Salipiger sp. CCB-MM3: one gene and its partners. The main gene of each other region encodes a partner of the protein of the gene in region 3 in a complex. Links are inferred from orthologs where the notes say so. Each region holds a gene or a part of one and is shown on either strand. Other genes may lie near its edges.

Region 1 (4,964 bases), 240 kb from region 3 along the record:
AACCGGGGGCTCTGAGCCCTCCGGTTCGCGCCGCGCGGCACCTCAGCCGCCGATCACCTCGACACTGGGGTGCATATCCGTCTCTGGCCGATCCACCGACACCGTCTCGCGGGTGCGCGGCAGCGCCTCGGGCATGTCGCGCTGGATCCACGTGATCAGCTTCTCGCGGATCTCGCAGCGCAGGTCATAGGTGCGCGGCGCGTTGCGGGCCGAGGCAAGGATGCGGATCTCCATCACCCGCTCGCGGAAGTCATTCACCTGCAGGTGGCACACGTTGCCATCCCAAAGCTCGCTCTCGCGGCAGATCTCGTTCATCTTCGCGCGGATGCGGTCGATATCGGCGCAATGATCGAGATAGAGCAGCACCCCGCCAATCAGCGAGGCCCCGTCCCGCGTCCAGTTCTGGAACGGCTGCTCGATGAAATAGCTCAGGGGCACGATCAGCCTCCGCCAGTCCCAGATCTTGATCACCACGTAAGTGCCGGTGATCTCCTCAATCCAGCCCCATTCGCCCTCGACGATCACCGCATCGTCGATGCGGATCGGCTGGGTGATCGCCAGTTGGATCCCCGCGATCAGGTTCTTCAGCACCGGCTGAAAGGCAAAGCCGACGACGATACCCGCCGCCCCCGCCGAAGCGAGCAGCGAGACGCCCCATTGCCGCACGCCCGGAAAGGTCATCAGGATCGCCGAGACGGCAACGATAATGATCAGCCAGCCTGCTAGCCGCATGAGGATACGGCTCTGCGTCACATGTTTGCGCGCCAGCGTGTTGTCCTCGGCGTCGAGCGAGAATTTGCGCAGATGCACGGTGGTCCAGATGTAAAGCGCGGTGTGGATCACCCAGGCCACCAGCACCATGAAGGCGATGAGCAGCGCGTGCTGCGGCAAGTTTCGCCACTCTTCGTTCATCGGCGCCACGGCCACGCCGATGGCCAGAAAGGCCACCACCAGCCCCATGCGCAGCGGTCTGCGGGTGCGCGACACAAGGCTGCGCCAGAACAGATCGCGTTTCGCCACAGCCTTGGTCAGCGCCCAGAACACCAGCCGATAGGCCGAAACGCCGACGAGAAAGGCCAGCGCGATCACCACCGTCGGCATCACCCAATGCGGCAGCACCGGGATGATCGCCTCGACGGTGTCGGAAAAATCCGCCACCTGCTGCTCAAGCTGATCCAGCTCCGAGATCTCTGCCACCTGCTGCCCGATCTCGCTGATTTCTTCATCCATGCATGTATTTCCGCGCCCCGCCGTCCTCCCCTCGGCGCTGCCCTGCGGCCTTTCCTGCTGTTTGCTCTTTTCGCGGTTGCAGCAAAACTTAGGGGGTTTTCGCTGCAGGGCAAAACCCTGCGCGCCGCGCCGCCGCATTGTTAGCGCAACCCAATAGAAACAGGCGCTGTTAGCGTTAGCACAATTGTTTACTTCTTCGCCGCCCCTGTTATAGCTCGTCGCGAACCCATTCCTTTGCGAGGGACCCATGAGCATCATCATCGACATTCACGCGCGCGAAATCCTCGACAGCCGCGGCAATCCCACCGTCGAAGTCGACGTCACACTCGAAGACGGCACCATGGGCCGCGCCGCCGTGCCCTCGGGCGCCTCGACCGGCGTGCACGAAGCCGTGGAAAAGCGTGACGGCGACAAATCCCGCTACATGGGCAAAGGCGTGCTCGAAGCGGTCGAAGCGGTGAACGGCGAGATCGCCGAGACCATCGTCGGCTTTGACGCCACCGAGCAGCAGGCCATCGACATGGCGATGATCGAGCTCGATGGCACCGAGAACAAGGGCCGGCTCGGCGCCAACGCCATCCTCGGCGTCTCGCTGGCAGTGGCCAAGGCGGCGGCGGAATTCACCGGCCAGCCGCTCTATCGCTACGTCGGCGGCACCGCGGCCCGCGTCCTGCCGGTGCCGATGATGAACATCATCAACGGCGGCGAGCATGCCGACAACCCGATCGACATTCAGGAATTCATGATCATGCCGGTCTCGGCGACCAGCATCCGCGAAGCGGTGCGCATGGGCTCCGAGGTCTTCCACACGCTGAAGAAAGAGCTGTCGGCGGCGGGCATGTCCACCGGTCTCGGCGACGAAGGCGGCTTCGCCCCCGAGCTCGGATCGACCCGCGAGGCGCTCGACTTCATCCTCAAGTCGATCAAAAAGGCCGGCTACAAACCCGGCGAGGACATCTACCTCGCGCTCGACGCCGCCTCGACCGAATACTTCAAGGACGGCAAATACGAGATGAAGGGCGAAGGCCTCTCGCTCACCCCGGCCGAGAACGTCGATTACCTCGCCGCGCTCTGCGACGACTACCCGATCATCTCGATCGAAGACGGCTGCGCCGAGGATGACTGGGACGGCTGGAAGCTGCTGACCGAGAAGCTCGGCGACAAGATCCAGCTGGTCGGCGACGATCTCTTCGTCACCAACCCCGAGCGTCTCGCCATGGGCATCGAAAAGGGCGTGGCCAATTCCATGCTGGTGAAGGTCAACCAGATCGGCTCGCTGTCCGAGACGCTGAAGGCGGTCGATATGGCCCACCGCGCGCGCTACACCAACGTGATGTCGCACCGCTCGGGCGAGACCGAGGACGCCACCATCGCCGATCTCGCCGTCGCCACCAACTGCGGTCAGATCAAGACCGGCTCGCTGGCCCGCTCCGACCGGCTCGCGAAATACAACCAACTGATCCGTATCGAAGAGATGCTCGACGAAGCGGCGGAATACGCAGGGGCCTCGATCCTCAAGCGCTGAGCGCCACAGGAAAGCGCCACTGGCACCAATAGATAAGGGCGGGAAATTTTCCCGCCCTCTTACTTTGGCCGCTCCAAAGCGCCGCCCCCTCGCGCCGCGCCATCAGATTCCGGGCGTATCCCCCCAGCCCTTCTTCTCTTTAAAAATACGCAAATCCCGCCCCATCCAAGGGCGCGGCGGCAGGGGTCATTCCCCTGCTTTCTCCTCGACCTCGGCGGCCAGCGCCTCGGCCCGGGCGGCAAGCTCGGCCATGGCCTCAGTCACCCCCTGCGGGATCACCGGCACCTCGACGCGCTGCGGCTCGGGCGGCGGCGCGTCGCGCAGGGCGCGCACCTCGGAGGACATGGCGGCGAGCCGTTCCTCGGCCTCGCGCAGCCGCGCCTCGGTCTCGGTCAGCCGGTCTTCGAGCCCGGCGGTCTTATCGGCCAGCATCAGCCCCGACATCAGCAGCATGCGCCCCTCGGGCATCCGCCCGATCTGGCTGACCAGCACCTGCGCCTCGGTGTCGAGCATACGCGCGGCGGTCTGCAGATATTGCTCTTCGCCCTGCTGGCAGGCCACTTCGAAGCTGCGCCCGCCGATGATGATTTCGACCTCGATCTGCGACATCACTGCTCCTCCGCTTCGCTCTGAATCTCGCCCTGAGACTCACTGGCGGCACCGGCCAGCAGCGGCTCAAGCCCGGCGATCAGCGCTTTGGCCTCGCTGACCTCGGTGGCGCGCGCGGCGCGCAGGGCCTCAAGCTCGGCAAGCATCGCCTGATTGATCAGATGCGGCTCGCCGACACCTGCTTCGAGCGCCCCGCGCATCTCCTGCTGCGACGCCAGAAGCGCGGCATTGGCCTGACGCAGGCGCTGCAGATCCTCGTCGAGCGCCGCCATGGCGCCGCGCTGCGCGTCGATCTGCGCCGCCAGCGCGTCCGAGTCCGCATCCTTTTCAGCGGATGCCTCTACCGGCGGGTTTTCGATCTGCGCATGCAGCGCGCGCACCCGCTCCTCGAGCTGGGCATTGGCCATGCGCTCATCGTCCAGCGCCTTGCGCAACGCCTCGATCTCATCGCTCTCGCCGCCCTGCGCGGCGGCGCCCGGCGCCGTGCCCAGAATCTCGACGCCGGTCGAGATACGGTCGAGTGCGCGGGTGATCCGTGAGTGCAACTCGTCGATCTGGGTCATCCTGCGTCCCTTGTTTCCTTGGTCTTGCCTCCCGCCTATGCGCGGGTTTGGTCCGTCCGATGCTGCTTCGGCCAGTGCCGGGCCGACCGGCGGCCTCGGCGCGAATTATACCATCGAGACGGGAAAGGCGAATCAATGCAAGCGGGTTTCGTAAAAGGATAGCAAGCGTGCCGGGAAAATGCGCGCCATATGTTCCAAGGCCTTACGGCCCGCGCTTCATCCTGCGCATCACCGGATTTCCGCGCAATGCTTGAACTTATCGGCCACGCTGCTATTGAGCGCGCTGACAGGCTTCCGGCAAGAGGACAAAGCCCCGTGGATATCGACGCACTCCGAGCCAACAACCCCGAGCACTGGACCCGCGCCTGCGCCATTCGCGCGCTGACGCTTGATGCGGTGACCGCCGCCAACTCCGGCCACTCCGGCATGCCCATCGGCATGGCAGACGTTGCGACCGTGCTCTATTCGAAGCATCTCAAGTTCGATGCGGCCAACCCCAAATGGCCCGACCGCGACCGGTTCATCCTGTCGGCGGGCCATGGCTCGATGCTGCTTTACTCGCTGCTCTATCTCACCGGCGATCAGCAGATCACCCTCGATGAGGTGAAGAACTTCCGCCAATGGGGCGCCCGCACCGCAGGCCACCCTGAAAACTTCCACGCCGACGCCATCGAGACCACCACCGGTCCGCTCGGTCAGGGCATCGCCACCGCCGTCGGCTTCGCCATGGGCGAAGAGATCCTGCGCGCGCGCTTTGGCAAGAAGGTCGTGGATCACCACACCTATGTCATCGCTGGCGACGGCTGCCTGATGGAAGGCGTGAGCCAGGAGGCGATCACCCTCGCCGGCCGCTATGGCCTCGGCAAGCTGATCGTCTTCTGGGACAACAACGGCATCACCATCGACGGCAAGGTCGAGCTTTCGGACAAGACCGATCAGCCGGGCCGTTTCCGCTCGGCGGGCTGGGAGGTCATCGAGATCGACGGCCATGACCCCGAAGCGATCGACGCGGCCATCGTGGCGGCGAAGAAGAGCGC
Region 2 (5,008 bases), 620 kb from region 3 along the record:
GAGGATTTTCTCGACGGGCGCGGCAGCGATGACGAACTGCTCGGCGGGGATGGCAACGACACGGTGCTGGGGGGCGAGGGCAATGACACGCTGCACGGCGACGCAGGCAGCGATGTGCTGCGCGGGGCGGAGGGGGATGATCTGCTCTTTGCCCATGACGGTGGCGGCGCGCTCGACGGGGGCGCGGGCGATGACGAGGCGCAGGGCGGGCTTGGCGCCGATCTGCTCCTAGGGGGCGCAGGGCAGGACGCGCTTTTGGGGCGCGAGGGCGATGACACGCTGATCGGTGGAAGCGGCGCCGATACGCTGTTTGGCGGTTGGGGCGACGACCTGCTGTCGGGGGTCGAGGCGGATGCCGGGGGGCACGATCAGGACGATGCGGATTTTCTCAACGGCGGCTCGGGCAGCGACACGCTCTGGATCGGCGCGGGCGATCTGGCGAGCGGCGGTGCCGGGGCGGACGGTTTTATCCTTGGCGAATGGAGTGCCGGGGAGGCGGCGGCCGAACTGGTGGATTTCGATCCGTCGCAAGATCAATTGATCGTCTTCTACGATGGTGCGGGCGGGGATGCGGATGCGCCGGAGTTGGAGCTTCGTGAAAGCGCAGAGGTGGCGGGGGTGACCGAGCTTGTGGTAGATGGCGAAGTGCTTGCGCATCTGCCCAGCGACGCTGTCCCAACGCTTGACAGTATCGCCCTGCTGAATGGTGGCGCGCCCGATCTTGCGGGGACGTGAGCCACAGCGGCCCCGGCAACTTCGGGCTTTCCTTTTACGCTGAATCGCCCTATACGCCCGCATCCGGCCATGCGGGCCGGATTTCTCCACGGGCCCTGCTGGACGACATCCCGGCTTGTGCCATCCCTCTAACCCTGAAGGAGACCCCGATGTCGATCACCGTTGAAGAAAAGAACCGCCTGATGAAGGAATTCGCAACCAAAGAAGGCGACACCGGTTCGCCCGAAGTTCAGGTTGCTATCCTCACCAGCCGCATCTCGACCCTGACCGAGCACTTCAAGACCCACAAGAAGGACAACCACTCGCGTCGTGGCCTTCTGAAGCTCGTGGCTCAGCGCCGCAAGCTGCTGGACTACCTGAAGGGCAAGGAAGAGGCGCGTTACACCGCCCTGATCCAGCGCCTCGGCATCCGCCGCTGATCCGCTCCGGATACGGAATTCGCAGCGCCCGCTCCATTGGAGCGGGCGTTTTGCGTTTCCGGCAGGGCGCATCCACATCTGACGCGCGTCATTTCGCGCGGCAAGGCGTACCTCAGGCATTTGCAGAAGCGATTTCACGGAACCCCTGACGCCCGCGCAGGAAAACCCGATGCGGCCCGCCGGGTCATCGTCGGCCTGCAATGGCCCGTCCGGGCGGCTCCGCGCTTATTGCTTCCCAAAAGCCGGATTCTCATGTATGCGCCCCCCATCTGAGACGTGACGCCTTTGGCTCCCGGGCACATGCAAGAGGATAGGGAGCGGTGGCAATGGGGCCACCATGCAAACGGGAGACCCGGAGGGCCGGGAGTGCTCCCTTACAGGATACGCTACATGTTCAACGTAACGACGAAATCCATGCAGTGGGGCGAGGAAACCCTCACCCTCGAGACCGGGAAAGTCGCCCGCCAGGCAGATGGCACCGTCATCGCGACGCTCGGCGAGACCTCGGTCATGGCCAACGTGACCTTCGCGAAGGAACCGAAGCCGGGTCAGGATTTCTTCCCGCTGACCGTTCACTACCAAGAAAAATACTACGCCGCGGGCAAGGTGCCCGGTGGCTTCTTCAAGCGCGAGGCGCGTCCGACCGAGAAAGAGACGCTGACCGCACGCCTGATCGACCGTCCGATCCGTCCGCTCTTCGTCCCCGGCTTCAAGCATGAAGTGCTGGTGATGTGCACCGTGCTGTCGCACGACCTCGTCAACGACCCTGATGTCGTTGCGATGATCGCTGCCTCGGCTGCGCTGACCATCTCGGGCGTGCCCTTCATGGGCCCGATCGCAGGCTGCCGCGTCGGTTACACCGATGGCGAATACGTGCTGAACCCGACCGTCGACGACATGCAGGGGCTGCGCAACAACCCCGAGCAGCGTCTCGACCTCGTCGTCGCCGGCACCAAAGACGCCGTGATGATGGTGGAATCGGAAGCTTACGAGCTGACCGAAGAAGAGATGCTGGGCGCCGTGACCTTCGCGCACGAGCAGATCCAGCCGGTTGTCGACCTGATCATCGATCTGGCCGAATCCGCCGCGAAAGAGCCTTTCGACTTCCAGGCACCGGATTACTCCGAGCTGTTCGACGTGGTGAAGGGTCTTGGCGAAGCCAAGATGAAAGAAGCCTACGCGATCACCGATAAGCAGGCGCGCGTCGCCGCCGTGTCGGCCGCCAAGGAAGCGATCAAGGCAGAACTGAGCGAAGAGCAGCTTGAAGACGCGAACCTCGGTTCGGCGATCAAGAAGCTCGAGTCGGTTGTGCTGCGCTCGGACGTGGTCAAGAACAAGCGTCGCATCGACGGTCGTGCCCTCGATCAGGTTCGCTCGATCGTGTCGGAAACCGGCGTTCTGCCGCGGACCCACGGCTCGTCGCTGTTCACCCGCGGTGAAACGCAGGCGCTGGTCGTGACCACGCTGGGCACCGGCGACGATGAGCAGATCATCGACGCGCTGCACGGCAACTTCCGCAGCAACTTCCTGCTGCACTACAACTTCCCGCCGTATTCGGTTGGTGAAGTGGGCCGCGTTGGCTCGCCGGGTCGCCGTGAAATCGGCCACGGCAAGCTGGCATGGCGCGCGCTGCAGGCCGTGCTGCCCGCTCCGACCGACTTCCCCTACACCATTCGCGTGGTGTCGGAGATCACCGAATCCAACGGCTCGTCCTCGATGGCCTCCGTCTGCGGCGGCTCGCTGTCGATGATGGATGCAGGCGTTCCGCTGAAGGCGCCGGTGGCCGGTGTGGCCATGGGCCTCGTGCTGGAAGACGACGGTGAGTATGCGGTTCTGACCGACATCCTCGGCGACGAAGACCACCTCGGCGACATGGACTTCAAAGTCGCAGGCACCGAAAACGGCATCACCTCGCTGCAGATGGACATCAAGGTCGCGGGCATCACTCCCGAGATCATGAAGCAGGCTTTGTCGCAGGCGAAAGAAGGCCGGATGCACATCCTCGGCGAGATGGCCAAGGCTCTGACCGAAGCGGCAGAGTTCTCGGTTCACGCGCCGCGCATCGAGACCATGCAGATCCCGACCGACAAGATCCGTGAAGTGATCGGTTCGGGCGGCAAGGTGATCCGCGAGATCGTCGAAGTGTCGGGCGCCAAGGTCGACATCAACGACGATGGCGTGATCAAGATCGCCTCGGCCAACGGTGAAGCCATCCAGAAGGCCTATGACATGATCTACTCGATCGTGGCAGAGCCGGAAGAGGGTTCGATCTACAAAGGCAAGGTCGTGAAGATCGTCGATTTCGGTGCCTTCGTGAACTTCTTCGGCAAGCGCGACGGCCTCGTGCACGTCAGCCAGATCGAGAACCGCCGCCTGAACCATCCGTCGGATGTGCTGAAGGAAGGTCAGGAAGTCTACGTGAAGCTTCTGGGCTTCGACGATCGCGGCAAGGTGCGCCTCGCCATGAAGATGGTCGACCAAGAGACCGGCGAAGAGATCTCTGCTGAGAAGAAGGAAGAGACCGCGGAGTGATCCGCGGCCTCGGCCACCTCTGAAAACGCGAACGCCCCGGCCTTTCGGTCGGGGCGTTTTGTATTGGCGGGTGTCGTGCGGCTCAGTGCAGCAGGGCAGGGGTCCGCGCATGGGTTGGGTCGAGCACCAGCGAGGAGGTGCGGGTGCCGGCCCAGAAGCCTTCGAGGAAGCGGGCGGGGTCGGCCTTCTGTCGCATCTCTTCGGTCATCGCCAGCAGGCCGGTCACCTGATCCTGCGACCAGCTAAGCAGCATCCCCGGAGCCGAGATCGCCGAGATCGGCGCATCCATCAGTGCCACGGGCGGCTCGTCGCGGTGGAACGCGTCTATCGGGCACTCCAGCGAGGAGGTTCGCGTCTCGTCCCAGAGCGTCACCTCATCGAGCCGCAGGGCCTCAAAATAGGGCAGCAGCATTGGCTCGACCACCAGCGGCAGCCAGTCTTCCTCGGGCTTGTAGAGCCCTTCGTTGCGGCAGTGCCGGGCGATGCGCGATATCAGCGTCACATCCGCTTCGGGCGGCTCCGCGCCGATGACCCAGAGCCAGACCATATGCGCAAAATGCTCGAAGTCCGCGACGCCAAGCGCCTGCGCCACCATGTCCCAGCGGATCGGCTGGCCGGTGGTCTTGATGATCTCGTCGAAGGCGTCGGGCGGTTGGTTGGGCTGGCCGTCGCCAAGGCTTTCGATCAGCGCCTCAAGCTCTTGCTGCGTGGTGGCCTCGCTGCGCAAAGGCCCCCAAGCGGCAGTATCCGGCGCAAAGCCGGGGACGCTGAAGAACGGGTTGAGCACGACGAAGACATGGTCGTAGTCGCGCATCCACCAATCCAGCAGCGGTGCGTTCATGCTCGGGTGTTCGAGGCGTCGGGGCGTGTCGGTCAAGCTCAGTCCTTTCCGGCAGGGGCGCCGGGCTTCTACCATCTGTTGCGGCAACGGCAAGCACCGCAGACAGGCCGGCGCGAAAAGCCGGGAATCTTCTGTCACTTTTCCGATTTGTTAACGATTTTCCGCACAGATCGGAAGTGCAAGCCGATCGGCCACCGCTCACGGAAGGAACGGACGGGGTTTGTGGGCGCTTCGGCTTCGCGGAGGGGATGCCGCAGCCGGAGCGCCGATTCCGGCACGGCTTACACGCCGCGTGTATCACAAAGCCAGAGCGGCCCGGCAGGAGTAAGGCGGCATGCCGTCAACGAGAGTTACAGATGGGAAAGCGCAGCGGCGACGCTGCTTGTGATGAAAAAAGGCCGGGCACAAAGCCCGGCCAGGTCCAACAGGGAGGTGCATGTGATAACCCGCACATGCAACGGGAACTCTGTGTCTTTCGAGG
Region 3 (5,485 bases):
AGGTTGCCCCAATTGGTGGCGCGCACGATGGGCGCGGCATAGCCGCGGCGGCCGCGCGGCGCGTAGAGGCAGAAAGAAGCGATCTCGCGCGCCATCTTGGCGGTATGCACCATCGGCACCATGATCGAGCGCGCGCCGCGGTCGAGCGCCCGTTTCAGCGTCGCCTCCGAAGAGTCAGGCACGCGGATCACCGCCTCGCCGCCAGCCCCTTCCACCGCGCGCAGCAGGTTCAGCCCCGCCTCAAGCCCGGCGCTGCCGTGTTCGCAGTCGATCACCAGCACGTCCCAGCCGCTGTAGACCAGCAGTTCGGCCACCTCTGGCGAGCCCAGCTCGAACCACGCGGCGGTCACCGTCTCGCCGGCCTTGAGCCGCGCCTTGAGCCTGTTTCTTCCTGTCATCATGTCCTCCTCGTCTTGGCGCGAGCCTGCGTGCCCGGGCCACCCGGACGAGTTGAATACCCTGCGCGACGCAAGGTCAATATAAATGGTATACCAAATTGAGGTGGGCGCGCGGCGAAGGGAGCGATGAGACTCGAGCGGAGGGCGCGGCGTGTCGCTGCGTATTTGGGGAACAATGAAAGCCGGGAGAGGGGACGTCTGGCGGGCTTTGTGCAGCCATCGGGCAATGGGACGGGGAATTCATGCGCGCGTCATATTGGATATTGTCATTGGGGCTGCGATGCCCCTATGCTACCTGTTAGGCAATTGCGTTTCGCACATGGTTATCCACAGCCGATAGCCGCGCTGCAGTTTCGTGAAAAGCCAAAGAGTTTCGCTGCTCCGGAGCCGTCCGTACAGGGACCCCGGGCAGACCGATCAGGCCGCAAGGCCGAGTACACCGTCCGGACATCCAACGCTCCGGGCCGCAACAAGGCACCAAGGCGCGATCCGCGGCGAGGGTGTCGGAGAAGAAACGCGATGACGCGCGCGACGCAAGTGAGGCACCCGGGCGAAGACAGATTGTCTTCCCGTGCCTGCGCGCCGCTCAGCGCCCAGACAAGCCACGCCACATCACCACGCAGCCCGGCTCCGCCCGGGCCCTTGGCGCATGTGCCGTGCATACGGAAAACATGGCAAAGAAAATGCTCATCGATGCCACCCACGCGGAAGAGACCCGCGTTGTGGTGGTCGACGGAAACAAGGTCGAGGAATTCGACTTTGAATCGGAAAACAAGCGCCAACTAGCAGGCAATATCTATCTCGCGAAAGTCACGCGGGTCGAGCCGTCGCTTCAGGCCGCTTTCGTGGACTACGGCGGCAACCGCCACGGGTTCCTCGCGTTTTCCGAGATCCACCCCGATTATTACCAGATCCCCGTCGCCGACCGTCAGGCGCTGATGGAGGAAGAGGCTGCACTCGCCGCCGAGGACGATGACGACGACAAGGAAAAGTCGCGCTCGAAATCCTCGCGCTCGCGCACCCGTCGTTCGCGCTCGCGCAGCAAGGCCGAGAAGGCCAGCACCGACGACAAGACGGTGACCAGCGAAGTGTCCGAAGTGTCGACCGGCATATCGGGTATGGAGACCATTGACCTCGGCGACGACACCGTCGAGCCGGGCGAGGGCGAAGGCCTGTCGCCGATGGAGACCGTGGCCGAGACCCCGGTCGAAGAGCCCAACGATGGCCCCAACGACAGCACTGAAGCGGACACCGCCGCGGCAGAGGCCGAGGTGGTGGGCACCCCGGAGACGGATGCAGGCGCGCCCGAGACCGAAGCCAAGGCGCCGGTCGAAGACGACGACGAGGATCATGACGACGATCACGTTGGCTCTTCGAAAGCCGATGACAGCATCGAGTCGGTCGCTGACGACGACACCGAGGAAGACATCCGCCCGGCGCGCAAGCCGCGTCCGCGCAAGTACAAGATCCAAGAAGTCATCAAAGTCCGCCAGATCCTTCTGGTGCAGGTCGTCAAGGAGGAGCGCGGCAACAAGGGCGCGGCGCTCACCACCTATCTGTCGCTTGCGGGCCGCTATTGCGTTCTGATGCCGAATACCGCCCGTGGCGGCGGCATCTCGCGCAAGATCACCAATGCCGCCGACCGCTCGAAGCTCAAGGAGATCGCGCAGACCATCGACGTGCCCAAGGGCGCCGGTCTGATCATCCGCACCGCGGGTGCCAAGCGCACCAAGACCGAGATCAAGCGCGACTATGAATACCTGCAGCGCCTCTGGGAGCAGATCCGCGAACTGACGCTGAAGTCGGTTGCCCCGGCGAAGATTTACGAAGAGGGCGACCTCATCAAGCGCTCGATCCGCGACCTCTACAACCGCGAGATCGACGAAGTTCACGTGGAAGGCGAGCGCGGCTACCGCATCGCCAAGGACTTCATGAAGATGATCATGCCGTCCCACGCGAAGAACGTGAAACACTACCTCGACCCGATGCCGCTCTTCGCGCGCTATCAGGTCGAAAGCTACCTCGCGGGCATGTTCAACCCGACGGTCCAGCTGAAATCCGGCGGCTACATCGTGATCGGTGTGACCGAGGCGCTGGTGGCGATCGACGTGAACTCGGGCCGGGCCACCAAGGAAGGATCGATCGAAGAGACGGCGCTCAAGACCAACCTAGAGGCCGCCGAAGAAGTGGCGCGTCAGCTGCGTCTGCGCGACCTCGCGGGTCTGATCGTCATCGACTTCATCGACATGGAAGAGCGCAAGAACAACGCCGCCGTCGAGAAGAAGCTGAAAGACAAGCTCAAGACCGATCGTGCGCGCATTCAGGTTGGCCGCATCTCGGGCTTCGGCCTGCTGGAGATGTCGCGCCAGCGTCTGCGCCCGGGCATGATCGAGGCCACCACGCAGCCCTGCGCGGCCTGCCACGGCACCGGCCTTATCCGCTCGGATGACAATATGGCGCTGAACATCCTGCGTCAGGTCGAGGAAGAGGGCGTGCGCCGCCGCTCGCGTGAGGTGCTGGTGAAATGCCCGGTGGGCATCGCCAACTACCTGATGAACCAGAAGCGCGAGCATGTGGCCCAGATCGAGGCGCGCTACGGCATGGCCGTGCGCATCGAGGGCGATCTGCACCTCGTCAGCCCCGACTTCACCATGGAGAAGTTCAAGACCGCCACCCGCAACGTGCCCGAAGTGGTCGCGCCGGTGGTCTCGGCCAACGCCTCGCTGATGGATCAGGTCGACGAAGACGTGGCCGCCGAAGAAGACGAGGACGAGGATCAGCTCGAAACTCAGGCTGAAGATCAGGCTGAAGACAACTCTTCCAGTGACGGCAACGGCGAGAACGGCAACGGATCCGAAGACGGTGACGGCAAGCCGAAGAAGCGCCGCCGCCGCCGCCGCCGCTCGCGTTCGAAGAACAAGGACGCGCAGAACGGCGAGAATGGTGAGGGCAACGGCGAGGGCAATGACGCCACTCCGACCGAAGTCTCCGAAGCTGCCGCTGCTGAAACGGTGACCGGAACGGCGGAAGCTGCGACCGAGGTGGCGCCGGCAGAGGCAGGCTCCACCGAGGCCTCCAGCGAGGCTTCCACTGAGGCGCCTGCTGCCGAAGAGGCGCCCGCCGAGAAGCCCAAGCGCACCCGCCGCTCGCGCAGCCGCAAGAAGGCCGAGCCCGAAGCGACGGAGGCACCGACTGAGGCACCGGCAGCCGAGGCACCGGCGGAAGCTGCTGTTGAAGCTGCTGCCGCGCCTGCGCCCGAAGCCGCTGCGGAAGAGGCGGCACCTGCGGTGAGCGAAGAGCCGGTGGTGACCGAGGTCGAAGCGGCGCCCGAGCCGGTAAGCGAGGCGCCCGTCGCCGAAGCTCCGGTCGAGCCGCAGGCCGAGGCTGCGCCTGAAGCACCCGCCGAAGAGGTGCCGGTTGCGGAAACGCCCGCTGAGCCCGAGCCTCAGCCTGAGCCCGCGCCGGAACCCGAGCCTGTCTCGGCAGAGCCGGTTCAGGAAGAGGCTCCGAAGCCCAAGCGTCGCGGATGGTGGAGCCGCTGAGGCGACGCCGCAGCGCAAGCTAGACCCGCAGGACAGAGATAAGAACGCCCCGGTGCTCGCGCCGGGGCGTTTTTGTTCATTCGCGCCGCGCGTGAAGCCGTGGCTCTGTAACATCAGAGGACCTGCGGCAACGCAGACGTGACAAGCTGTCTGATGACGCGGCAAGCGCGATCGCCTATTCGGGTGGCATGTTCGGAATCGAGATCATCGACGCAAGCCTGCTCCCCGCCATGCTCGTGGCGCTTTTCGGGGGCGTGATTTCGTTTCTCAGCCCCTGCGTGCTGCCCATTGTGCCGCCCTATCTGGCCTTCATGTCGGGCGTGAGCCTGCAGGAGATGCAGGCCGGTGGCAGCGCCCGCTGGCGCGCCTTCATCGCGGCGCTCTTCTTTGTGCTCGGTCTGTCGACGGTGTTCATCCTGCTGGGGTTCACCGCGTCTTGGCTGGGCACGTTCTTTTTGCAGAACCAACTGCTTCTGGCGCGTATCTCCGGCGTCGTGGTGATCGTCTTCGGGCTGCATTTCCTGCATGTCTTCCGCATTCCCTTCCTCGACCGCGAGGCGCGTCTCGACACCGGTGAGGCGGGCGGTTCGGCCTTCGGCGCCTATCTGCTGGGGCTCGCCTTCGCCTTCGGCTGGACGCCCTGCATCGGCCCGCAGCTTGGCGCGATCCTGTCGCTGGCGGCAACCGAAAGCTCGGTGGCGCGCGGCACGCTGCTCTTGGGAGTTTACGCGCTTGGCCTTGGGCTGCCGTTCCTGCTGGCGGCGATGTTCCTGAGCCGCGCCATGGGGCTGATGAACCGCATGAAGCGCCATATGAAGACCATCGAGCGGATCATGGGCGTCCTGCTCATCGCCGTCGGTCTGGCGCTGCTGACCGGGGCCTTCTCGGCCTTCTCGTTCTGGCTGCTGGAAACCTTCCCGGCGCTGGGGCAGCTCGGCTGACACTTTCATCTTTCGGAAAATACTCCCGCCGGAGGCTCTGCTACTGCGGGCGGGATGAGTATTTGGGGAAAGATTAAAGCCTGCCTTGCCACTGCCTCACTCTTGCCCTCGCGGGCTGCTAAAGGCATCGTCCAAAGAGCAGTGAGGGCAGGGGTATGAGTGACGGGCAGCCAGAGGTGCGGCGCAGGCGGGTGTTCTACATCCCCGGCTATGATCCGATCCATCCGCGCCGCTACCGTGAGCTCTACCGCAAGGAGGGCGCCGCGCAGGCGGCGATCTCGGGCTATGCGCTGACGCTGAAACCCAAACCCAAGAGCGCGGTGCCCGGCAGCCCCTATGGCTGGCAGGTGGCGGCCGAGATGGACGGCGCGCAGGTGTCGGCAGAGATCGAGGTGCTGGTCTGGTCCGAAATTGTGCGCTCCAGCATGTCCAACTCCATTCCCGCCACTTACCTGCAGCTGCTGCGGACGGCTTGGGTGTATATCTCCACCGGCGCGCTCTTTCGGCTGATGCGGCTGCGCAAAGGACCGGTCATTGCGGCGCTTTACCCGGTGGGGATGCTGCTACTGCAACTGCTGCTCGCGGCGCTGCTGGCGTGGGGTGT

Evidence for each region.
Region 1: the proteins of AYJ57_RS01790 (region 3) and eno are in contact, whole or in part, in a solved structure (PDB 2FYM), measured with the Escherichia coli proteins. The link is inferred for Salipiger sp. CCB-MM3 from one-to-one orthologs.
Region 2: the proteins of AYJ57_RS01790 (region 3) and pnp are in contact, whole or in part, in a cryo-EM structure (PDB 9QH0), measured with the Escherichia coli proteins. The link is inferred for Salipiger sp. CCB-MM3 from one-to-one orthologs.

The regions. Positions count from the first base shown.
Region 1 is NZ_CP014595.1:122,738-127,701, reverse strand. What follows is about bases 695-3,616. They hold eno (phosphopyruvate hydratase), read left to right. Parts: upstream 695-1,477; coding sequence 1,478-2,755; downstream 2,756-3,616. Other genes in these bases: AYJ57_RS00625 (hypothetical protein), read right to left, coding at 3,364-3,616; AYJ57_RS00630 (cell division protein ZapA), read right to left, coding at 2,942-3,364; AYJ57_RS00640 (mechanosensitive ion channel family protein), read right to left, coding at 695-1,230. Also shown: AYJ57_RS00645 (DMT family transporter), read left to right, coding at 1-15; more of AYJ57_RS00640, read right to left, coding at 43-694; more of AYJ57_RS00625, read right to left, coding at 3,617-3,927; tkt (transketolase), read left to right, coding at 4,243-4,964. UniProt on the Escherichia coli protein: Catalyzes the reversible conversion of 2-phosphoglycerate (2-PG) into phosphoenolpyruvate (PEP). It is essential for the degradation of carbohydrates via glycolysis.
Region 2 is NZ_CP014595.1:981,543-986,550, reverse strand. What follows is about bases 1,150-4,115. They hold pnp (polyribonucleotide nucleotidyltransferase), read left to right. Parts: upstream 1,150-1,544; coding sequence 1,545-3,686; downstream 3,687-4,115. Other genes in these bases: AYJ57_RS04795 (hypothetical protein), read right to left, coding at 3,769-4,115; rpsO (30S ribosomal protein S15), read left to right, coding at 1,150-1,154. In the rest of the region: AYJ57_RS04810 (calcium-binding protein), read left to right, coding at 1-735; more of rpsO, read left to right, coding at 885-1,149; more of AYJ57_RS04795, read right to left, coding at 4,116-4,563. UniProt on the Escherichia coli protein: Involved in mRNA degradation. Catalyzes the phosphorolysis of single-stranded polyribonucleotides processively in the 3'- to 5'-direction. Also involved, along with RNase II, in tRNA processing.
Region 3 is NZ_CP014595.1:362,568-368,052, reverse strand. What follows is about bases 698-4,140. They hold AYJ57_RS01790 (Rne/Rng family ribonuclease), read left to right. Parts: upstream 698-1,069; coding sequence 1,070-3,940; downstream 3,941-4,140. Other genes in these bases: AYJ57_RS01785 (cytochrome c biogenesis CcdA family protein), read left to right, coding at 4,129-4,140. In the rest of the region: AYJ57_RS01795 (HpcH/HpaI aldolase family protein), read right to left, coding at 1-401; more of AYJ57_RS01785, read left to right, coding at 4,141-4,881; AYJ57_RS01780 (hypothetical protein), read left to right, coding at 5,037-5,485. UniProt on the Escherichia coli protein: Endoribonuclease that plays a central role in RNA processing and decay. Required for the maturation of 5S and 16S rRNAs and the majority of tRNAs. Also involved in the degradation of most mRNAs.